Regions from separate parts of the Streptomyces sp. NPDC091387 genome, predicted to be linked through region 4. Evidence: riboswitches for the same ligand, from Rfam matches in the RefSeq annotation. Region 4 holds a riboswitch; each other region holds the start of a gene.

Region 1 (5,785 bases), on a different contig from region 4:
GCCGTCGGCCAGGGAGAGCGGCTGGTGGCGGATGCAGCCGGACGGGCGCGTGGAGGCGCTGATCACCCAGCCCACCGGTATCGCCGAGATCCTGACGGGCCGCGCGGCCGACGGTACGGCCGACCTCGCCACTCATCAGGTCGCGCTCGCCCCCACCGCCAAGGAGGTCAGCGCCACCCGCCGCCGCTACACCCTGACGGACGACGGCACGCTCGAATTCGTCCATGACCTCGCGGCGGTCGGTCTGCCGCTCCAGCACCACCTCTCGGCGCGGCTCCGACGCGAGGGCTGAAGCCGGGGTCGTGCCGGGACGTCTCGCAATCGGGCCCGCGCCTGCCCGCGGACGCGTGGCGTTGCCGTTGTCGGCCGGGCCCTCCTGCCCGAGGCCCTCACGAAGCCAGTCAAAATGTCCTGATTGAGTAATTAATCTGAGTAGTTACTAATAAACCTCAGAGTCCCTTTTCTGTGCCTCAAAAGTTACGAATATTGAGCAAATCGCCCTTTTCGGGCTCAGTGGCCAGCGTCACTCTCCCGGCTCCGGGCGCGGGGCGTCCGGCTTCGGTTCTCTGTTGCGCCAAGAAAGTTGACTTCCTCGTGAAGGTCTGATGGTGGGCGTTTCCTTTAATTGATCTTGCGAATCAATTGAGATCCGGAATTCAGGGCTTGTTTCGCTCGGTGTTTCTCGCTTACGGTCGCCGTCAATCCGGATGGAACGCCGAATCCTGCCGCCGTCCGGTAACCCGACCCACTCACGTACGGCAGGAGCGGGGGACCCAGGTTTGCCGCCGGTCCGGTATCCGGAGCGGCTAGGGGTGAAGTCGCCATCACGTGCGGCCGGACATCTCCAGTCCGAACCCGACAGCTCACCTCGCAGGCGGCGGAGAGGAAATGCGCCATGCCCATCATGGGTAAGCACCGTCGTTCCAAGTCCACCTCCCTGACCCGCGGTTTCATCGCCGTGAGCACGGGCGGAGTCGTTCTCGCGCTCCCCCTGATCGGGGCCGGATCGGCTTCTGCCGCACCGGCACACGCTGTCGTCGCGGAAAGGGCGGCGGCACCGACTTCCGTTGCGGCCAAGGGAATTGCCGTCAACAAGACGGAGTCCACCGTCTATTCCGTGATCTCCGGCGATTCGCTTTCCAAGATCGCCCGGGGACATTCCCTCAGTGGCGGCTGGGAGCGGCTCTACAAGGACAACCGGAGTGTGATCGGTGGAAACCCCGACCTGATTCACCCGGGCCTCAAGCTGACCATCGGCGCCAAGTCCGCGGCCGTCGCGCCCAAGGCGGCCCCCGCCGCCGAATCGAAGGCGAAGCCCGCGACGGAGTCCAAGCCCGCGGCCGACGCCTCGCAGTCGTCCGACCGGGCCGAGGGCACCGACCGCGCCGACCGTTCCCAGCGGACGGTCACGCCCATCGCCGAGGTGACCGACACCGCCGCTCCGGCCCAGGCCGCGACGGCGTACACCGACGACCTCGACGGCTGGATCAAGGAGTCGCTGGCCGTGATGGCCCAGAACGGCATCCCCGGCAGCTACGACGGCATCCACCGCAACGTCATCCGCGAGTCCTCGGGCAACCCGCAGATCGTCAACAACTGGGACTCGAACGCAGCCGCCGGCACCCCGTCCAAGGGCCTCCTCCAGGTGATCCAGCCCACCTTCGAGGCGTACCACGTGGCCGGTACCTCGACGGACATCCTCGACCCCGTCGCCAACATCACCGCAGCGTGCAACTACGCCGCGGCCACGTACGGCTCGATCGACAACGTCTTCGGGGCCTACTGACATACCGCCGCTCCGCCTTCGGGGGGAGCAGGACGCGCAGGGGTGGGAGGGAGCCGAGCGGCTCCCTCCCACCCCTTTTCTCGTGCCGTACAACCCTTACGCCTCATAGGCGGTCGAACGGGGCGCCAGGAAGGAAACGGGCCCTTCCCGGCGTCCCCCCGGACTCGCCCGGTCATCCTTGAACCGAGGAGCCGCTCGTGCGCACCAACCGTTCGGCCGCCATCGCGGCGGCCGCGTTCCTCCTGATGGCAGGGGCCGGCATCGCCGCCCCCTCCGCCTACGCCGGCACACCCGGCGGAACGCGTGCGAACGACCGCAACACCGATTTCAACGGCGACGGGTACGAGGACGTGCTCATCGGCGCGCCCGGCGGAACCGTCGGCGGTAAGAAGGGCGCGGGGTACGTGACCGTGCAGTACGGCGCGAAGACGGGCATCGGGACCTACAACCCCGTTGTGCTCAGCCAGAACACCACCGGGGTGCCGGGGGCCGCCGAGGCGGGAGACGGCTTCGGCAGCACCCTCGCCACCGGCGACCTGGACGGGGACGGCTACGACGACGCGATCGTCGGTCTGCCCGGCGAGGACATCGAGCCGGTGACCGACGCGGGCGGCATCGTCGTGCTGTGGGGATCCCCGAAGGGGCTCTCCGGCGCGGACAGCGACTGGCTGCAGGCCGACCAGCTCGCGGTCGGCGCCCGGTTCGGCAGCGCCCTCGCGGCGGCACACTTCAGCCCCGACATCCCGGGCGACCAGCTGGCCGTGACCGACCGCGACAACCTCGGCCTGTACCAGTACGACGCGGCGCCGCAGCGCACGTCCGCACGGTTGGTACCCGCATCGCGCCACCGCCTGACCCCCGGAACCCCGGGCCGCCCCATCGCGCCCAGGGCCATGACCACGGGCGACTACGACGGCAACGGCCTCGCCGACCTCGTCATCGCCGGAGTGAACACGGGCGAGGAAGCGGGCCACGGCTGGTCGTCGCTGTTCCTCGGCGAGGTCCAGGGACTCCGCTACGAGGGCGATCTGCGCGGCGGCCCGGCCGTCGCGTCCGGTGACATCAACAACGACGGCTACGACGACCTCGTCACCGGGGAGCCGAACAGCCCCGACGACGGCGGCGCCACCATGACCGGCGGAACCGTCGGCGTGTACTACGGCAGCGCCGGCGACGGGCCGGTCGGCGCCGGGGGTCCGGGCACCCCGCCGGTGTGGTGGACCCAGGACACCCCGGGCATCCCCGGCAAGGCCGAGGCCGGCGACGGCTGGGGGAGCGACCTCTCCGTGGCCGACATCAACGCCGACGGATACGCGGACGTGGCGATCGGCGCGCCGGGCGAGGACATCTACGACGTCGCGGACGCCGGCGCCGTGTGGGTGCTGCGCGGCTCGGCCGACGGGCTCACCGCCGCCGACGCGGCCTCCTGGGACCAGAACTCCGGGTTCGTGCTGGGCGTCGCGGAGAAGGGCGACCACTGGGGCGGCCAGGTCCGGCTGAGCGACCCGGACCGGAACGGCCGCCTCGGCCTGCTCGCCGCGGCGCCGGGTGAGGACGCGGGCAACGGCGTCATCTGGGCGTTCCGGGCGGACGCGGGCGGTGTGACGGTCCAAGGAGGGTGGACCTTCGACGGCGGATCCCTCGGCGGCCCGGCGGCCGGCGCCGCGTTCGGGACCGCGATCGACGACTAGGGAGTGGGGGTGGCCGGGCGGAGCCCTCGGGCCTGCCCGGCGGCCCTCCCCAACCGGGTGGGCGATGGCACTATGAACCTTTCATCCCGCGCGCTACCCTCCGCCGCATGATTTCCACGGTGGTCTGGGGTACCGGCAATGTCGGCCGCGCGGCCATCCGCGCCGTCGAGGCCCATCCGGCCCTGAAACTGGCGCACGTGCTTGTTCATGACCCCGGCAAGGTGGGCCGCGACGCGGGCGACCTCGCCGGGACCGGGCGCGATCTGGGCGTCGCGGCGACCGACGACATCGACGCGGTGCTGGCCACCGCTCCCGGCGCGGTCGTGTACGCGGCCTCCGGGGACATCCGCCCCGACGATGCGCTGGCCGACATCACCAGGGCGGTCCGGACGGGCGCCGTGGTCGTCACACCCGCCCTGTACGCGCTCTACGACCGGCGGGGCGCCCCGCCGGAGCTGCGCGAACCGGTCCTGGCCGCCGTCGCCGACGGCGGTGGCTCGCTGTTCGTCTCCGGTGTGGACCCCGGCTGGGGCAACGACGTACTGCCCCTGCTGATCAGCGGACTCGGGACCACGGTCGACGTGATCCGCTGCCAGGAGATCTTCGACTACTCCACCTACGACCAGCCCGACTCGGTCCGCCACCTGATCGGCATGGGACACCCCATGGAGTACGAGCCGCTGATGCTCGCGGCCTCCGTCCCGACGATGGTGTGGGGCGGACAGATACGGCTGATGGCCAGGGCCCTGGGCGTGGAGCTCGACGACATCCGCGAGACCATGGCCCGCCGGCCGCTGGAGACGACGGTGACCACCCGGACGATGGGCGAGTTCGAGGCGGGCACCCAGGGCGCGGTCCGCTTCGAGGTGCAGGGCATCGTCGAGGGCGAGCCCCGCATCGTCATCGAGCACATCACCCGCATCCACCCGTCCTGCGCCCCCGACTGGCCGTCGCCGCCCGACGGCGCCGGTGCCCACCGCGTGATCATCGAGGGCCGTCCGCGCATCGAGGTCACGGTCGAGGCCACCGACGAGGACGAGAACCGCTCGGCCGGCGGCAACGCCACCGCGGTCGGCCGGCTGGTGAACGCCATCGACTGGCTGGTGGACGCGGAACCCGGACTCTACGACGCACTCGACGTCCCCCTGCGCCCCGCAGCCGGCAGACTCGGAAGGAAACAGCCATGATCATCGACATACCCGAGGGTCAGGAACCGATCGGCTACGTATGGGGCGACATGGTCCCGGGCATCGGGATGGCCGCCGCGAACTTCTCCCTGTCGGTGTACGAGCACACCTCGCTGGGCCTGCGTGAGTTCGAGGCCGCCCGGCTGCGGATCGCGCAGATCAACGGGTGCCTGTTCTGCCTCGACTGGCGTACCGAACGGGACGGCGAGAAGGTCGAGGAGGAGTTCGCCGACGCGGTGAACGAGTGGCGCACCGCCGGGGTCTTCGACGACCGGACCCGGCTGGCCGCCGAGTACGCCGAGCGGTACGCCCTGGACCACCACGGTCTGGACGAGGACTTCTGGACCCGGATGACCGCGCACTACAGCCAGCGCGAGATCGTCGAGCTGAGCATGAGCATCGGCTCGTGGCTGGCGTTCGGCCGGCTCAACCACGTACTGGGTCTCGACGCCGTGTGTGTGCTGCCCGGCCACTGACTGCCCGGCCACTGAGCAGCCGGACGCCCCGGACCCGTCGCGTCTGCCCGGGGCGTACCCGGGAGGAGGCTGGTGCGCCGCCTCCTGCCGGCCGGCCCGTTGCTCTGGCCGGTGTCACAGATCGGTGGCGATGATCTTCTCGATGTTCCGTTCGGCGAGTGCCGTGATGGTGACGAACGGGTTGACGCTGGTGTTGCCTGGGATCAGCGAGCCGTCGATCACGTACAGGCCCGTATACCCGTGCAGGCGACCGTAGTTGTCGGTCGCCCGGTCCAGCACCGCACCGCCCAGCGGGTGGTAGGTGAGGTGGTCGCCCCAGATCTTGTACACGCCGAAGAGGTCGGTCCGGTAGATCGTCCCCTCCTTCGCGTTGATCTTGTCGAAGATCGATTTGGCCATGTTGATGGACGGCTGCTTCCACGCGGCCTGCCAGTTCAGGTCGACCTTGCCCGTCGCGGCGTTCCAGGAGAACTGGGCGCGGTTCGGGTTCTTCGTGATCGACAGGTAGAACGAGGCGAACGTCTCGATCCCGGTCGGCAGTGGCGCGACTTCGGCGAACGCGCCACCGGCGTCCCAGTTGTCGATGCCGCCGCAGGGGATGCTCGACTGGACCGCACCGGTCGGGTCCCACAGGTGGTTGGCGCG
Region 2 (5,785 bases), on a different contig from region 4:
TCACCGTCTCCGTGCTCGCGGTCTTCATCAACGGCGTCGTGCGGCGCAGCAACGAGCAGCTGGCGTCCGCGCGGGTCATCGCGGAGACCGCCATGCGCGCGGTGCTGCCGACGCCGTCCGACCGGATCGGCGGACTGTACGTGGCCGCGCGGTACGAGGCGGCGCAGGCGGACGAGTTCGTCGGCGGCGACCTGTTCTCGGTCACGGACACCCCGTACGGGGTGCGGCTGGTGGTCGGGGACGTGCGCGGCAAGGGGCTGGACGCGGTCGAGGCGGTGGCGGTGATCATCGGCGCGTTCCGGGAGGCCGCCGAGCAGGAGCGGTCGCTGGAGGGGGTGGCTCAGCGGCTGGAGCGTGCGCTGGCGCGGGAATCGAGCAGAAGGGGCGGCCTCGACGCGGTCGAGGGGTTCATCACCGCCGTCCTGGCCGAGATCCCGCCGGGGGCGACCCGGGTGCGGATCGTCAACCGCGGCCACCCCGAACCGCTGCTGCTGCACTCGGACGGGGCGCTGGAGGTGCTGCGGCCCACGCTGCCCGCGCTGCCCCTGGGGATGGACCTGGGCGTGTGGCCGGACCGCTCCGACGAGTGGGAGCTGCCCGCCGGGGCGACGCTCCTCCTGTACACGGACGGCCTCTCCGAGGCCCGGGACGCCGCCGGGGTCTTCTACGACCCCGCGGAGCGGCTGCGCGGGCGGATCTTCCCGGGTCCCGAGGAACTGCTGTCGGCGCTGACCGATGACGTACGGCTGCACACCGGTGGGGTGACGACCGACGACATGGCGCTGCTCGCGGTCGTGCGCCCCACCGAGGGTCAGCCGGAGCGGCGCACGACCGTGAAGATCGTGGGTCTGGGGGGCGGTGCCGGGTGAAGGCGGAGGGGAGGACGGGGGAGAGTGCGCGGGGAAGTGGGGGAGGAGGCGCGGCCGATGCCACCGTGCGTAACCGTAAGGAACCCCTCCGCATAACATTTGACGCAACGTCAGAAAACAGATAACGATTGAGGGGCGATCAACTCGTCCGATTCCACCCGGTTGTGTCCCGTAAAGTCCAGGCCAAAGACGGGAATGATCAGTTGGAACGGCTTGGAATCGGACCCGTGTGTCTATTAACGTTCGATAACGCAGCGCGGTTGTCCCAGCCGCCGTCAGAGGCGGCACCGTGCGCGAGCGCCGAATTCCGCAAGGGAACCGGGGAACCACCTACATGGGGTGAATCGGGCATCTCTGTCTCGTCGAGAGACGGAGGGACCCGTAGGAGACCTTCCTGCTCCGAACCCGTCAGCTAACCCGGTAGGCGAGAAGGAAGGAAAGGAGTGCGCCCCAGTGGCGTCCAACAAGCCTGCCCCCGAAGCCCCCTCCCGGTTCGCACCCGAACTCGGAAACGACTTCGGAACCGGGCCCGGTGCCGTCTACGGCACCCACCACGGAACCGTTTACGGGACCGACTACGGAACCGCTTACGGAACCGATCGGGGCAGCGAGTTCGGCAACGTCTTCCCTGCCGAAGAGGCCGAGTCCGGCAAGGCGTGGGAGGAATGGAACCCCACGGAGGAGTCCGTCCGCCCCGTACGCGGCAAGCACCGCGTCGCCAAGCAGCGCAACGGTCTCGCCCGTAGCTCCACCGTTCTCGGCGTCGGTGTCATCGCGGCCGTCGGCGCGGGCGGCATGGCCTCCGCACAGAGCAAGCCGCCGGTCTCCATCTCCCTTCCCGACGCCATCTCGGACAAGCTCCCCGAGGCCAAGTCCCTGCCGGGCGTCGGCGCACTGTTCTCCAGCGGCTCCGAGGCGGAGAAGGCCGGGGCCGAGACCGCCTCCGCCCCGCTGACGACGGCCGGCATCACCACCACAGAGGCCGAGCAGGGCACGACGGACGCCGGCGAGGCGCTCCGCGCCCGCATCCTCCAGCAGGCCGAGCAGCAGCAGGACTCCGCCGACGCGGAGGCCAAGGCGGCCCAGGAGAAGGACGCCGCGGAGAAGGCGGCCACCGAGGCGAAGAAGCAGCAGGACGCCGCGGAGGCCAAGGTCGCCGCCGCGAAGAAGAAGGCGGAGGCGGAGGCCAAGAAGAAGGCGGAGGCAGCTCGGCTCGCCAAGCTCGCCGCCGGCTACGCCATCCCCACCTCCTCGTACACGATCACCTCGACCTTCGGCGAGGCCGGTTCGATGTGGTCCTCCGGCTACCACACGGGCCTCGACTTCGCCGCTCCGACAGGTACCCCGATCAAGGCCATCCACACCGGCACCGTCAAGTCGGCAGGCTGGTCCGGTGCTTACGGCTACCGCACGGTCCTGGAGCTCGACGACGGTACGGAGCTGTGGTTCTGCCACCAGTCCTCGATCGGTGTCGGCGTCGGCCAGAAGGTCACCACCGGGGACACCATCGGGCGCGTCGGCGCGACCGGCAACGTGACCGGCCCGCACCTCCACCTCGAGGTCCACACCCCGGACGGCAGCGGGATCGACCCGATGAGCTGGCTGCGCGCCCGTGGCCTGACGGTCTGAGCGGACTGAACCCCGGCAGTCCTGACGCTCCCCCCCGACGTCAGGGCTGCCGGTCCGCTGCCGTAGCTGTACACGGCACGGAATAGCGGAGGCGGGGGAACGGGTTGTTCCCTCCATGACTTCTCTCCGCAAGCTCGGATCGTCCAGCCTGCAGGTCTTCCCGCTCGCCCTCGGCGGCAACGTCTTCGGCTGGACCGCCGACGAGGCGCAGTCCTTCGCCGTGCTCGACGCGTACGCGGCGGCCGGCGGCAACTTCATCGACACCGCCGACACGTACTCCTCCTGGGTCCCCGGTAACGAGGGCGGCGAGTCGGAGACCCTCATCGGCAAGTGGCTCGCGTCGCGGGGCAACCGTTCCGACATCGTCGTGGCCACCAAGGTCGGCGCCCACCCCTCGTACAAGGGACTCTCCCCCGCCACCATCAAGGCCGCGGCCGAGGAGTCGCTGCGCCGCCTCGGTACCGACCACATCGATCTCTACTACACGCACTTCGACGACGAGACGGTCCCGGTCGAGGAGATCATCACCGCCCTGGACCAGCTGGTGAAGGACGGCAAGGTCCGCGAGATCGCCGTCTCCAACATCGGCCCGGAGCGGCTCCGCGCCTCGCTGGACTTCTCCGAGCGCGAGGGACTGGCCCGCTACGTGGCCCTGCAGCCGCACTACAACCTCGTTTCCAGGGACACCTACGAGGGCGAGCTCCAGGACACCGCCGCGCGTGCCGGGCTCGCCGCCGTCCCGTACTCCGCCCTCGCCTCCGGCTTCCTCACCGGCAAGTACCGCCCCGGTACGACCGTGGACAGCGCACGCGCCGGAAAGGCGGGCGAGCACCTGGAGTCGGAGCGTGGACGGAAGGTCCTGGCCGCGCTCGACAAGGTGGCGCAGGAGCGGAACGCCGAGATCGCGACCGTGGCGCTGGCCTGGCTGGCCGCCCAGTCGACCGTCGCCGCCCCGATCGCCTCCGCCCGCACGGTCGAGCAGCTGCCCGCGCTGGTGGCCGTCGCCGATCTGCGGCTCACGGACCAGGAGCTGACCGAGCTCACCGAGGCATCCGCCTAGAACCGTTCGCCGGCCTAGCTGTACTGATCCGGGTACTGATCCGGAGGGCTGTAGGGCGCCGGGTCCTGGAGCGGCGCGTCGTACGGGGGCTGCGCGTACGGCTGCCCCGCGTACGGCGGCTGTCTGTACTGGGGCCGGCCGTACTGGGGCCGGCCGTACGGGGGTTGGCCGTGCGGGGGCTGGCCGTGCGGATACGTGGGGTGCGGATACGCGGGGTACGGGTGCGGGGCGTGGCTGCCGTGGGGCTGGTACGCCCCGTGTCCCTGGTACGCCCCGTGTCCCTGGTACGGCCGGGGCGCCTGAGGGGTGAACCGGGGGCGCGGGCGCCGCGTCGCCTGCGCCGCGTACGCCAGGGCGGGTCCGGCGACCTCACGGCGCTGCCACAGGTGGTGCAGCAGCTCCAGCTCACGTTCGGCCAGGTCCGGGCCCGCCGTGCCGCGGCGGGCCTGTCGGCGCAGAAAGGCCAGTGACGTCGCGAACGACTCGTACTCGGCGACCGCGCGGGCCGCCGCCTTGGCCTGTGCCTTCGCCCGGTCCCTGGCCTGGGCGGTGACCGGGGCCGGTACGTAGCCCTGGCGGCCGTACGGGCCGCCTCCCGCTGCCGCCGCCCACCGGCGTGCCGCGTCCCTGGCCCTGCCGCGGGCCCGCATCGAGGACAGGGCGAGGGGTTCGGCGGGGGAGAGCCAGCCGGCTGCGGCGTAGACGGGCAGCTCGACGGCCAGGGTGCGCAGCTCGCGCCGGCGGGACCAGATCGCCAGCCAGGTCACCAGGCCGAAGGCCGGCACCATGAACAGGCCGTACACCGCGTAGAAACCGTACGGGCCGAACGTCGACGAGCCGTTCCACAGGGCGTGCATGCCCATCGCCAGGACCAGGCCGAGCACCGGCAGCGCGAGGCGGCGGAACCGCTGGTGGTATGCGCTGCTCGCGGCGATCCCGAAGCCGATGCCGGTCATGACGGTGAAGAGCGGATGCGCGAACGGTGACATCACCGCCCGTACGAAGAACGTCGCGACGGTCACCGACACGAACCCCGAGCCCAGCTGCTGGTCCTCGCCGAAGGCGTTGCCCAGATAGAGGATGTTCTCGGTGAAGGCGAAGCCCGTCGCGGCGAAGCCGGCGACGACCACACCGTCGACGATCCCGTTGAAATCCCGTCTTCGGAACAGGAAGAGCAGCAGCACGGCCGCGGCCTTGGCGCTCTCCTCGATGACGGGCGCTATGACCGTGGCGCCGAGGGTATCCGCACTGTCCGGGTCGGCGGTGGCCGTGGCGATCCACTGGGTCGCGAAGGAGTTCGCGAGGATCGCGACGAGGGCGGCCGCGCAGGCACCCCAGGCGAAGGCGAACAGCATGTTGCGCCACGGGCCCGGCTCCACCCGGTCCAGCCAGCGGAACGCCGTCATCAGCAGCGGGACCGGCAGAACGGCCAGCCCCAGGCCGACGAGGAATCCCTGAGTGCCCGTCTGGTCGCGGACCAGCGCGAGGATCACCAGACCGCAGAGGGCCAGCACGGTGAAGACGGCGACGACACGGAGCGTCCTGCTCCGCCACAGCATGCCGACGCGCCGCGGCCGGTAACGCCACTGGCCCCGCTCCGGCACGGCAGCCAGGATCTCGCCGACCCGCTGCTGCTCAAGCACCGGGACGGCCGGCTGCGACTGCCGCTGCTGCTGGACAGAACCGTCGGACACCCCACGACCCTAACGAGGTGGACTGACAACGGCCATGGCGTATGTCCGCCACCCCACCCCGCTCTGCTCAGTGGCGGGCGAAGAGCAGGTCGTGCACGACGTGGCCCTTGTCCAGGCCCTGTCCCTCGAACCGGGTCAGCGGCCGGAACGCGGGCCGTGGTGCGTAGCCGCCGTCCGCCGCCGTGTTCTCGAAGCGGGGGTGCGCGGTCAGCACCTCCAGCATCTGTTCGGCGTACGGCTCCCAGTCGGTCGCGCAGTGCAGGACCGCTCCGGGCCGCAGCCGCTGCGCCACCAGGTCGAGGAACTCCGGCTGGATCAGCCGGCGCTTGTGGTGGCGGGACTTGGGCCAGGGGTCGGGGAAGTAGACCCGGAGCCCGTCCAGCGAGTCCGGCGTCAGCATCTCCCGCAGCAGGATGATCGCGTCACCGTTGGCGACCCGGATGTTGGACATGCCGTTCCGGTCCGCGAGGCGGAGGAGATTGCCCTGGCCCGGGGTGTGCACGTCGACGGCGAGGATGCCGGTGCCCGGGTCG
Region 3 (5,785 bases), on a different contig from region 4:
CGACTCGCAGACGACCGCCGGCAGGGCGCCCGCCGCGGCCAGCGCGTTCTCCACTCCGCGCCGCGGCGGATGCGTGGGCGCGCTGCTGATCAGTGGCCGGCCCGCCAGGTCCGTCACCGGAAGCCGCCCGCTGCCGTCGGCCAGGACCTGCCCGACAGCGGTGATCAGCACCAGTTCCTCGACCAGCAGGGGCTCGGCGCTGACGCCCGAGGGGAGCGGCGTCGCGGCGGCCGGTTCGTACGCGTGCGTCAGCGCGAGATCGACCTCGCCCGCCGCCACCGCCGCGACCCCGCCCGGCGGCTCGTACTCCGTGACGACCAGCTCCACGTCCGGATGTGCCCGGCGGAAGGCGCTCAGCACGGGAGGCAGCAGATGGATACCTGCCGTGGTGAAGGTGCCGACCCGCAGCCGTCCGCCGGAGAGCCCGGCCAGGCGGGCCAGCTCGTGGCGGGCCTGGTCCATCTCGTCCAGGACCCGTCGGGCCCGGCCGGCGAGCAGCTCGCCCGCGGCCGTGAGACGGGCGCCCCGGTGGTGCCGGACCAGCAGCGCGGCACCGGCCTCCCGCTCCAGCTTGGCGAGCTGCTGGGAGAGCGCGGGAGCGGTGTAGCCCAGGCGGGCGGCGGCCCGGGTGATCGAACCGGCCTCGGCGACCGCCACCAGTGCCGCGAGCCGTGTCGGGTCGTACATTAAGCATTCCTTTTGGCAGACCCACAAGATTGCAAGTACATGCTAAAGGCCGTTCGGGTCCAGGGTGGAGCCATGGACGCCCAACTGACTGCCTTCCTCGGAGTCGCCGCCGCCATGGTCGCGCTGCCCGGAGCTGATTTCACCGTCGTCGTGCGCAACGCCCTCGCCTCGCGGTCGGCGGGGGTGGCGACCGCGCTCGGTGTCGCCGGGGGCCTGCTCGTCCACACCGCGCTCGCCGTCGCCGGACTGGCCGCCGTACTGGTGGCGGTCCCGGTGCTGTTCCGTACGGTTCAGCTCCTCGGCGGGGCGTACGTGCTCTACCTGGGCATCAGCGCGCTGCGCACCGCCCTGCGCCGCGACGGGCGGGCGCACGCCGCCGAAGCCGCGGGGGAGCGGCCGGACGGCGGGCAGGCCGTCATCGGGACCCGACGCGCACTGCGCCAGGGCTTCCTGACCAACGCACTGAACCCCAAGGCGCCGGTGCTCTTCCTCAGCCTCCTTCCGCAGTTCGTCCCCACCGGGGCCGACCCGCTGCCCAGGACGCTGCTGCTGGCCGCGATCGTCGTGCTGCTCGCACTGGTCTGGTTCCCGGCCGTGGCGCTCCTGGTGGACCGCCTGGGCCGGTGGCTGCGCCGGCCGCGCACCGCCCGCGCGATCGAGGGCGGCAGCGGCGCGGCACTCACCGCACTCGGGGCTGTGCTGGTGACCGGTACCCTGCTGCGCTGACCTCAGGTGCGGATCCGATGGCGGGGCGGAGGCGTCAACGGACCCGCCCGTAGTAGACGCTCTTCGTCCAGATCCTCTCCAGCCGGACCACGGCGCCAGTCTTCGGCGAGTGCCAGATCTTGCCGCTGCCCGCGTAGATGCCCACGTGGAAGACGCTGCGGCCGGAGTGGAAGAAGACCAGGTCGCCGCGTTGCCGCTTCGAGGCCGAGATGTGGCGGGTCTTGTTGTACTGCTGCTGGGCCGTGCGCGGGAGACTTTTGCCCGCCTTCTTGAACGAGTACAGCGTCAGCCCTGAACAGTCGAAGCGGCTGGGGCCGCTCGCGCCCCACCGGTATGGCGATCCCTTTTTCGACGCGGCGATGTTGAGCGCCTTCATCGAATGGGTCGCGGCCTGGGCGTCGGTCACGGCGCCGGGGACGAACAGCGTGCCACCGACAGCGGCGAGAGTCATGACCGAGGCCGTCGCGGCCCGGCCGAGCAGAGACGGGACATGAACCTGCGCACTCATGCGCAACCCTTCGTCAGCCGCCTGTGAAGGATGACCTGTCGGGTTCGGGCTGGCGAAGTTGCCCGGCCGCACAAGGCGGCTTCACCCCGAGGGACAACCGGAGATCCGGTCGGCCCGTTGTGCTCGGGTCCTCCACTCCTGCCGATCCACTCCTGTCGACCAGGCATCCGGACAGCGGCAGGACTCGGCGTCCGCCCGGACCGCCCCGCCGCGGTGGCGGGGGCTTGTCGTCCCAGGGATCTTGACTCACCGAACGCCGGATTTCCGAGGTGAAACAGTGATATGTGAGGCTCGTCACGGCTGGGCTGTTCGGGTGGACAGGGGGCCTTTCGGGGCGTTGCCGGAGGCCCCCTGCCGGTGCCGTACCAGCGGCGGAACGGGAGATTTCACCCATAGCCCATCTCGAAAGCGCAAGTTGAGCTGTCCCTCGTGCGAGGTATCGCCTACGCCGAACGAGCGAGATAATTCGGTCCACCCGTCGGGCGTGTCGGCGCAGGTGAGTTGATCAACTCGTCCGGGCCGGCGGCACGGTGACCCGCCCGGCGCGACGCTCGCCGTCCAGTACCCGCAGCGCCCGCGTCAACGTGGCGGAGTGGATCCGGGCTTCACCCCGCTCATGCATCAACGCGAGCGCGTCCCGCAGCGCCGCGGCGTGCGAGGCGAGCGCCTGCGCGGCGCGCAGGGCCCGGTAGGTGTCGTCGGCGTGGGCCGGATTGATCCGGCCCACCTGGTCGACGACTTGCAGATAGCGGTCGATGAACTCGCCCTCCGCGCGGGTCAGGGCGGGCAGCGGCGGGAACTCCGGTGGCTGCATCGGGGGTTCACCGCGCGACGGGCGGCGGCGGCACGGGCCCCCGGCTCTGCACGATGTGGTCGATCAGCCCATAGGCCTTGGCGCCCTCGGCGTCGAGGATGAGATCGCGCTCGGTGTCGGCGGTGACCTGTTCGGCGGAGCGGCCGGTGTGACGGACCAGCATGCCCGTCAGCGTCTCGCGCATCCTGGCCAGTTCCCGGGCCTCGATCTCCAGATCGGATGGCTGTCCCTGTACCGGTTCGGCGAGTTCCGGCTGCTGCAGCACGACCCGTGCGCCGGGCAGCGCGTGCCGTCGGCCGGGGGCTCCCGCGGCCAGCAGTACGGCCGCTGCGGCGCCCGCCTGGCCGAGGCAGAAGGTCTCCACCTCGCAGGTGAGGAACGCCATCGTGTCGTAGACGGCGGTCATGGCTCCGAACGAGCCGCCGGGGGAGTTGATGTAGAGCTGGATGGGCCGGTCGGGTTCGTTGTGTTCCAGGTACATGAACTGGGCGACCAGGTCGTTGGCCGCGACGTCGTCGACCGGAGTGCCCAGGAAGACGACCCGTTCGGCCAGCAGCTTGGAGTACGGGTCGAGCGTGCGGGTCCCCTGGGACGTGCGCTCGGTGAACTCGGGCAGTACGTAGCGGGCGGCGGGGCGGTACATGGCGAAGACCTCTCCTCCGGGGCGCGCAGGGGTCCGTGAGGCCGCCTGCGCGCGCGTCTGTAGAAAATGTACAGGACGTACAGAAGGCTATGAGGTGGTGGTCAACTGGCTGACCGCGCCCACGCACTTGTGGCGGGTGGATCGCTGGGCCGGGGAGTGGACGGTGGAGGAAGACTTCGCGATCGAGCCGGAGTTGCTCAACGACGACCATCTGGGCCGGGCCCCGGATGCCGTTGCCTCGCACCTGACGGAGATCACCGACAGCGTCGGGCCCGGGCGATCAGCGAGTTCGGCATTGATGTCTCCACGTTCCACTGGGACATGACATCGATGTCGCTGTATGGCGCCTACCCGGCCGAGGAATATCCCCGCATCAAGCACGGCCGTCCCAAGGGCCGCCGCCGCGACCTCAAGCAGACCCAGACCGGACTGGCGGTGACCGGCGCGGCGGCATCCCGCTGCTGTCCCGCGTCATCGAGGGCGGAGCCGCGGAGATCTCGCAGATCACCGGCACCATGAAGAGTCTGCGCGCGATGGCCAGGCCGAAGAAGTTCTTGCTGATCGCCGATTGCAAGCTCATCTCGTACGGCAACGTCACTGCCCTGATCAAGGCCGGGACCGATTTCATCGCCCCGGCCCCCGCTTCCAAGGTCGAGGACGCGGCCTACGCCGCCCTCGGCCCTGAACCGGCCTCCGTCATGGACGACACCCCGGCCCGCGGCGAGGACACCCCCCGGAGCGCACGAGACCTACCGGATCCCGGAGGACACCCATCTGCTGGCCGGGCCCGCGAGAGCGATCCTCCGCTTGAGATACGCCGGATCCTGGTGCACTCCGCCGACAACGCCAAAGGCCAGCAGCGGGCCGTGACAAACGCCTGGCCAAGGCCCGCGAGGACCTCGACAAGCTTCAGCACTCAGCCGGCGGCCGCTCCTACAACCCCGCCGGGAAGATCAGCGCACGCGTCGGCGTGATCACCAAGACCCGCCGGGTCTCCGGCTGCCTGCACACCGAGATCACCACCGGCGAAACCGGCCGGCCCACCCTGTCCTGGCACTTCGACCAAGACGTACTCCAGCCCGCGGCAGCCGTCGACGGCTGGTATGCGCTGCTGACCACTCGCACTCCCGAACAGGCCGATCCCAGCGCGATCACCGCAATTCAGCGCGGCGACGCGCTTGTTGTCCTGCACGAAGAGGGGGGTGACGGCCAGCAGGCCTTTGAAGTCGCCGTATCTGCGCGCGACCGTCATCACCCCGGGTATCCAGCTCGACCTCCTCGGCCTCGAACCCACAGCCCCGCTGGCCAGAGACCTGAACGGCCTTAGCAGGGAGAAGAGTTTCGCCCTCAGCCACCGGTGAGCAATGGAATGGCTGGGACGATGCCTCGGTGAACTACATGTCGCATTTCAGTATCGGTCCTGGTCACGAGTGGCAGCATCTCCCGGAACCCAGGCGAGTCGAGCCCGGCCAGTGGCCGAAGTTGGAGGCCGCGCTCGCCGTGGTCAACCGCGACCTGATGGCAACCCTGCCAGGCCAGGACGCGCTGATACTGATGCTTGCCCCGTCTTGCGAGCCGCTGCCCCGGGGATCCAACGATAGAGATCAGATCTACGTGGCGATGCCGGACGGCCGTTGGCACGGCAACTCGGTCAATTCGTGCGACTTGGAGGAGGACGACCCGCCAGAGCCGGACGATGCGGCGACGGTCCTGTCCGTGATCGCGGATGCGGCGCAAGAAACCCTCGCGGAGCTGCTCTGGCAGGTCTGGCCGATCTGCTCGGCACACAACATCGGAATGCACCCTCGGCCCGCAGGAACCACCGATGGCTGGTGCCAGAGCGAAGCAGACTCGGCAGGCCCACCGGTGTGGTGGTGCCGGGGCGGCCGGGATGGCACGTGCCACGACGTCTCCCTGGTGGGCGAGTTGGCCGCCACCCTGCCGGGCAAGCGGCATCGGGCCCTCCGGCGCAGCGAGCGCGCACAGGATGGTCGCCGATAACCGCAGGGCATACGACTGCGCATGCCCGCTGGAACCCATCATCCATTGCCACCCGCGAAGTACGGAGTTGGTATCCCGCCGTCGAAGCTGACGTCCTCCCAGCGCAGTCCGGCGACCTCGGCGGGGCGGAGGCCCATGAGGCAGAGTATGAGTGAAGCGAGCAGACGTTCGCCCTGGATGCTGAGAAGGAAGTCCCTGACCTCGACGACGTTCCACGGGGCGAGAGGGACTGCTGGACGGATAGGTGACACCTGACCTGGCTTGCTGAGAGGCGGCCTGGAAGGATGTTGCGGTGCCCAAGCCGGATCCGAAGGGGTTCCGCGAGGACGTCGTGCGGGTCGCGCGCAACCGTGAGCCCGGCGTCCTGCTGGGACAGATCGCCGCCGGCTTCGGCGTCCACTCGATC
Region 4 (5,785 bases):
CTCCGAGGACCATCTGACCCCGGTCGCCGCGGTGTGCCTCTGGTACGACGTCGGCTCGCGCCACGAGGTCAAGGGGCGCACCGGTCTGGCTCACCTCTTCGAGCACCTGATGTTCCAGGGCTCGGGCCAGGTCAAGGGGAACGGACACTTCGAGCTGGTGCAGGGCGCCGGCGGCTCCCTCAACGGCACCACCAGCTTCGAGCGGACCAACTACTTCGAGACGATGCCCACGCATCAGCTGGAACTGGCCCTGTGGCTCGAGGCCGACCGGATGGGCTCGCTGCTCGCCGCGCTCGACGAGGAGTCCATGGAGAACCAGCGCGACGTCGTCAAGAACGAGCGCCGCCAGCGCTACGACAACGTCCCGTACGGCACCGCGTTCGAGAAGCTGACCGCCCTCGCCTACCCGGAGGGCCACCCGTACCACCACACCCCGATCGGCTCGATGACCGACCTGGACGCGGCGACGCTCGAGGACGCGCGGACCTTCTTCCGTACGTACTACGCGCCCAACAACGCGGTGCTCTCGGTCGTCGGCGACATCGACCCGGAGCAGACGCTCGCCTGGATCGAGAAGTACTTCGGCACCATCCCGTCGCACGACGGCAAGCAGCCGCCGCGGGACGGTTCACTGCCCGAGGTCATGGGCGGTGAGCTGCGCGAGGAGGTCCGCGAGGAGGTCCCGGCGCGTGCGCTGATGGCCGCCTACCGGCTGCCGCAGGACGGCACCCGTGAGTGCGACGCCGCGGATCTCGCGCTGACCGTGCTGGGCGGCGGCGAGTCGTCCCGGCTGCACAACCGTCTGGTCCGCCGCGACCGGACGGCCGTCGCGGCCGGATTCGGACTGCTGCGGCTGGCCGGTGCGCCCTCGCTGGGCTGGCTGGACGTCAAGACGTCCGGCGGCGTCGAGGTGGCGCAGATCGAGTCCGCGGTCGACGAGGAGCTCGCCCGGTTCGCCGAGGAGGGCCCCTCGCCCGAGGAGATGGAGCGCGCCCAGGCACAGCTGGAGCGCGAGTGGCTGGACCGGCTCGGTACGGTCGCGGGCCGGGCCGACGAACTGTGCCGGTTCGCCGTGCTGTTCGGTGACCCGCAGCTCGCCCTGACCGCCGTGCACCGGGTGCTCGACGTCACCGCGGAGGAGGTCCGGGCGGCCGCCAGGGCCCAGCTGAGGCCCGACAACCGGGCGGTGCTGGTCTATGAGCCGGTCGAGTCGGCGGAGCCCGCAGAGGACGCCGACGCAGCCAACGACACCGACGCGCACGAAGGAGCGGACAAGTGACCGACGCTGCCGCGACTGGAGTTTCGATGCAGTACCACCCGCAGCCCGCCCCCGGAGAGGCCAGGCCCTGGGCCTTCCCCGCACCCGAGCGCGGTGCCCTGCCCAACGGCCTCACGGTGCTGCGCTGCCACCGCCCCGGCCAGCAGGTCGTCGCCGTCGAGATCTTCCTCGAAGCCCCGCTGGACGCCGAGCCCGAGGGCCTGGACGGGGTGGCCACGATCATGTCGCGCGCCCTGTCCGAGGGCACCGACAAGCACAGCGCCGAGGAGTTCGCCGCCGAGCTGGAGCGGTGCGGCGCCACCCTGGACGCCCACGCCGACCACCCCGGCGTCCGGGTCTCCCTGGAGGTTCCCGCCTCCCGGCTGGCCAAGGCGCTCGGCCTGGTCGCGGAGGCCCTGCGGGCACCGGCCTTCGCCGACAGCGAGATCGAGCGGCTGGTGAACAACCGGCTCGACGAGATCCCGCACGAGCAGGCGAACCCCGCGCGGCGCGCCGCCAAGCAGCTCTCCAAGGAGCTCTTCCCGGCCACGGCCCGCATGTCGCGCCCGCGTCAGGGCACCGAGAAGACCGTGGAGCGGATCGACTCCGCGGCCGTGCGCGCCTTCTACGACGCCCACGTCCGGCCGTCCACCGCGACCGCCGTGGTCGTCGGCGACCTCACCGGCATCGACCTGGACGCCCTGCTCGCCGACACCGTCGGCGACTGGTCGGGCAACACGGCGGAGCCCCGCCCGGTCCCGCCGATCACCGCCGACGACACCGGCCGGGTGGTGATCGTGGACCGACCCGGAGCGGTCCAGACCCAGCTGCTCCTCGGCCGGATCGGCGCCGACCGGCACGACAGCGTCTGGCCCGCCCAGGTGCTCGGCACGTACTGCCTGGGCGGCACGCTGACCTCCCGCCTGGACCGGGTGCTGCGCGAGGAGAAGGGCTACACCTACGGCGTGCGCGCCTTCGCCCAGGTGCTGCGCTCCTCCGCCAGGGACGCCGCCTCTGGGTCGACCGGCGCCGCGATGCTCGCCATCAGCGGCTCGGTGGACACGGAGTCCACCGGGCCGGCGCTGGAGGATCTGTGGAAGGTGCTGCGGACGCTGGCCGCGGAGGGCCTCACGGACGCCGAGCGCGAGACGGCCGTGCAGAACCTCGTGGGCGTCGCACCGCTGAAGTTCGAGACGGCGGCCTCCGTCGCCGCGACCCTCGCGGACCAGGTCGAGCAGCACCTCCCGGACGACTACCAGGCGCAGCTGTACGCGCGCCTCGCGGACACCGGCACGGTGGAGGCGACGGCAGCCGTGGTCAACGCCTTCCCGGGCGACCGGCTGGTCACGGTCCTCGTCGGGGACGCCGCGCAGATCGAGGAGCCCGTGAGGGCCCTCGGCATCGGAGAGGTCTCGGTCGTCACCGGCTGACCGGTCACTCTCCCCGGTAACGGGACAAAAGGAAGGTCCTGGCGGATCACTGACCGCCGGGGCCTTCCTCTTTTGTCCGGTTTTGCGGGGGAGGTTGCCTGTCCGCCCTGTGGGATGTGCTACAAAACCGCCTGTCCGTTTGGTGTGGGGAAGTGCCCCCGTTTAACGTCGGCCCGGCTGTCCGTCACTCGTATGCCGCATCCGCGACGTACCGGGCAGCCATCGCCGAGTCCCCGTCAGGCGCGAGCCGGGGGAGCCGGGGACCCGCGCAGTCCCTGGGGTGAATCGGATGCCCATGCCTCGGTGAGGCCGGGGGATCCGTAGGAGACCTTCCTGCTCCGAACCCGTCAGCTAACCCGGTAGGCGAGAAGGAAGGAAAGGACCAGCCACTTCATGGCGTTCACCCGTGCCACCGGGAAGCACCGTGCCCCGAGCCGTCTGACGCGCTGCGGCGCGAAGGCCGTCGGCATCGCGACCCTGGCCACCACCGGCGTCATCGGCTCCCTGGCCTCCCCGGCCCTCGCCGCCGACACCGAGACCCCCGACGCCGAAGAGGCAGGCCTCTCCCAGCTCATCGCCATCGAGGGCGACCTGGCCGACCGGATCGACGCGCAGGCGGACGCGCAGCGGCACCAGGCCGACGCCGCCGCGAAGGCGAAGGCGGAAGCCAGGGCGAAGGCCGAGGCGAAGAAGAAGGCGGACGCCAAGAAGAAGGCCGACGCCAGGGCCAGGGCTGCCGCGAAGGCCGAGGCCGCCGCCAAGGCCGAGGAGGCCCGTGCGGGCGAGGTGCGTGTCGCCCGCTCCGCCGAGCGCGCCCGGCTGGGCACCTTCCAGCTCCCCGTCGCGGGTTCCCGCGTGAGCACCGGCTACCAGGCCGGCGGCTCCCTGTGGTCCTCCGGCAGCCACTCCGGCATCGACTTCCACGCCGTGTCCGGCAGCTCGGTCGTCGCCGTCGGCGCGGGTACGGTCGTCGAGGCCGGCTGGGGCGGCGCGTACGGCAACAACATCGTGCTCCGGATGACGGACGGCACGTACACCCAGTACGGCCACCTCTCCTCGATCGGCGTCTCCGTCGGCCAGAGCGTCGGGCAGGGGCAGCGGATCGGCCTCTCCGGCTCCACCGGCAACTCCACCGGACCGCACCTCCACTTCGAGGCCCGGACCACGCCGTCGTACGGCTCCGACATGGACCCGGTCGCCTATCTGCGCGCCCACGGCGTCACCGTCTGACCGGCACGAAGCACCTCGGTGAAAGGCCCCGCAGCCCGCCGGGGCCTTCGTCGTGCCCAAAAGATATTCATGAATTTCGACCCGGCATCGGAAATACGAGCGCATTGCAATAGAGTCACAGGACAGGCGTCGATCGGCCGCGTTCCGCGGGGATTAAGGCGGAGGTTCGGACATGCGCATTCCGGCGCATTCGGTATGCACGGCAATCCGTGACGACATCGTCTCCGGTGTCTTCGAGCGCGGCAGCCGACTCACCGAGGAGGTGCTCGCACGCCGTTACGGGGTCTCCCGCGTCCCGGTGCGCGAAGCGCTGCGCACCCTGGAGTCCGAGGGCTTCGTGGTCACCCGCAGGCATGCCGGGGCCTGCGTCGCCGAGCCCGACGAGCAGGAGGCCGCCGACCTGCTGGAGGTCCGGATGCTGCTGGAGCCGCTCGGCGCGGCCCGTGCCGCCCAGCGCCGCACCGACGCCCACCTCAAGGTGCTGCGCGGCCTGGTCAGGCTGGGGCAGGAGCGGGCCCGCCGGGGCGAGGGCGAGGACCTGCGGTCACTGGGCGGCTGGTTCCACGAGACCCTGGCCCAGGCCTCCGGCAGCCCCGGCCTGATCGCACTGCTCACCCAGCTCCGGCACAAGATCGCCTGGATGTACGCGGTCGACCAGCCGGCCCGCCCCGCCGACTCCTGGGCCGAGCACGGGGCCATCGTGGACGCCGTGGCGCGCGGCGACGCGGAACGCGCGCGGGCGCTGGCCGCCCAGCACGCCGAGCGGGCCACCGCCGCGCACCGGCTGCGCCGCCCCGACCTGCCGGGTGCCGCCGCCATCCCCCGTGCCGGCCGGGTGAGGACTTCGCAACATGCCGTAAACACCCCGAGCGGCCGGCATTAACAAGAGGGCCGTATACAAAGAGCAGGCATTCAGTGGGGCTTTCTTCTTGCTGCTCTGAATTCTGACGCGCGGGTCTTTATCTGTGATCCGTCATTCCCGCGCACACGAAAGAGCCGCGACTCCCGGTCGGGGGTGTCGCGGCTCTTTCGCAAGAATTCCGGCGGTCGTGACCGCTGGGTCAGACGGTCTCCGGAAGCTCGTCGAGCCCCTCGGCGACCAGCTTGGACAGGCGGTCCAGAGCGGCTTCGGCGTTGTCGGCGTCGGACGCGAGGACGATCTCCTCGCCGCCCTGGGCGCCGAGCCCGAGCACCGCGAGCATGGACGCGGCGTTCACCGGGTTGCCGTCGGCCTTGGCGATCGTCACGGGTATGCCGGAGGCCGTGGCGGCACGGACGAAGATGGATGCGGGGCGGGCGTGCAGGCCCTCGGCCCAACCGACGTTGACGCGGCGCTCAGCCATGGTTCTGCCCTTCACGAATCAATGGTTGTCTAGACCAGTCTCTCATGCAGTGCCCGATGCTCCGGCCGACCCGCGGCCCGTCCGCGCGGGTGCCGGGGCCGGGTCGAACCGTCGATCGGCCACCCCCAGACTGCCCCGGCCCCGACACCCACGCGACCGCTGACAGAGCCGTACGCTTTGCCCATGGAGCCCTCTCCGGAGCAGAGTCCGCATCACGTCTACCCCGACCACTGGGAGGCGGACGTGGTGCTCCGCGACGGCGGCACCGCGCGGATCAGGCCGATCACCACGGACGATGCCGAACGGCTGGTCAGCTTCTACGAGCAGGTGTCCCCGGAGTCGAAGTACTACCGCTTCTTCGCTCCCTACCCCCGGCTCTCCGCCAAGGACGTCCACCGCTTCACCCACCACGACTACGTCGACCGGGTGGGACTCGCCGTCACGGTGGGCGGCGAGTTCATCGCCACGGTCCGCTTCGACCGGATCGACGCCACGGGCAGGCCCGCGTCGGCCCCGGCGGACGA

The links. Region 4 has a riboswitch for cyclic di-AMP ahead of ACIQM0_RS28965 (M23 family metallopeptidase). Riboswitches for the same ligand answer to the same signal wherever they lie in the genome.
Region 1: linked by a shared signal. The riboswitch ahead of ACIQM0_RS09750 (transglycosylase SLT domain-containing protein) and the one ahead of ACIQM0_RS28965 (M23 family metallopeptidase) in region 4 are both predicted to bind cyclic di-AMP.
Region 2: linked by a shared signal. The riboswitch ahead of ACIQM0_RS36195 (M23 family metallopeptidase) and the one ahead of ACIQM0_RS28965 (M23 family metallopeptidase) in region 4 are both predicted to bind cyclic di-AMP.
Region 3: linked by a shared signal. The riboswitch ahead of ACIQM0_RS10415 (C40 family peptidase) and the one ahead of ACIQM0_RS28965 (M23 family metallopeptidase) in region 4 are both predicted to bind cyclic di-AMP.

What each region holds. Positions count from the first base shown of each region.
Region 1 covers NZ_JBIVTZ010000004.1:81,081-86,865, reverse strand. The annotation lists gene ACIQM0_RS09755 (FABP family protein) at 1-292, shown strand, start outside; cyclic di-AMP (ydaO/yuaA leader) riboswitch at 704-890, shown strand; gene ACIQM0_RS09750 (transglycosylase SLT domain-containing protein) at 896-1,786, shown strand; gene ACIQM0_RS09745 (esterase) at 1,984-3,477, shown strand; gene ACIQM0_RS09740 (dihydrodipicolinate reductase) at 3,585-4,664, shown strand; gene ACIQM0_RS09735 (carboxymuconolactone decarboxylase family protein) at 4,661-5,140, shown strand; gene ACIQM0_RS09730 (GMC oxidoreductase) at 5,255-5,785, opposite strand, start outside.
Region 2 covers NZ_JBIVTZ010000027.1:61,736-67,520, forward strand. The annotation lists gene ACIQM0_RS36190 (PP2C family protein-serine/threonine phosphatase) at 1-869, shown strand, start outside; cyclic di-AMP (ydaO/yuaA leader) riboswitch at 1,158-1,311, shown strand; gene ACIQM0_RS36195 (M23 family metallopeptidase) at 1,323-2,498, shown strand; gene ACIQM0_RS36200 (aldo/keto reductase) at 2,614-3,558, shown strand; gene ACIQM0_RS36205 (PrsW family glutamic-type intramembrane protease) at 3,573-5,252, opposite strand; gene trmB (tRNA (guanosine(46)-N7)-methyltransferase TrmB) at 5,320-5,785, opposite strand, start outside.
Region 3 covers NZ_JBIVTZ010000004.1:221,270-227,054, reverse strand. The annotation lists gene ACIQM0_RS10425 (LysR family transcriptional regulator) at 1-687, opposite strand, end outside; gene ACIQM0_RS10420 (LysE family translocator) at 760-1,413, shown strand; gene ACIQM0_RS10415 (C40 family peptidase) at 1,448-1,921, opposite strand; cyclic di-AMP (ydaO/yuaA leader) riboswitch at 1,925-2,121, opposite strand; gene ACIQM0_RS10410 (hypothetical protein) at 2,427-2,735, opposite strand; gene ACIQM0_RS10405 (ATP-dependent Clp protease proteolytic subunit) at 2,743-3,378, opposite strand; gene ACIQM0_RS10400 (hypothetical protein) at 3,473-3,703, shown strand; gene ACIQM0_RS10395 (hypothetical protein) at 4,295-4,630, opposite strand; gene ACIQM0_RS10390 (hypothetical protein) at 4,777-5,379, shown strand.
Region 4 covers NZ_JBIVTZ010000015.1:130,416-136,200, reverse strand. The annotation lists gene ACIQM0_RS28975 (pitrilysin family protein) at 1-1,279, shown strand, start outside; gene ACIQM0_RS28970 (M16 family metallopeptidase) at 1,306-2,688, shown strand; cyclic di-AMP (ydaO/yuaA leader) riboswitch at 2,902-3,068, shown strand; gene ACIQM0_RS28965 (M23 family metallopeptidase) at 3,082-3,918, shown strand; gene ACIQM0_RS28960 (GntR family transcriptional regulator) at 4,091-4,801, shown strand; gene ACIQM0_RS28955 (HPr family phosphocarrier protein) at 4,980-5,261, opposite strand; gene ACIQM0_RS28950 (GNAT family N-acetyltransferase) at 5,445-5,785, shown strand, end outside.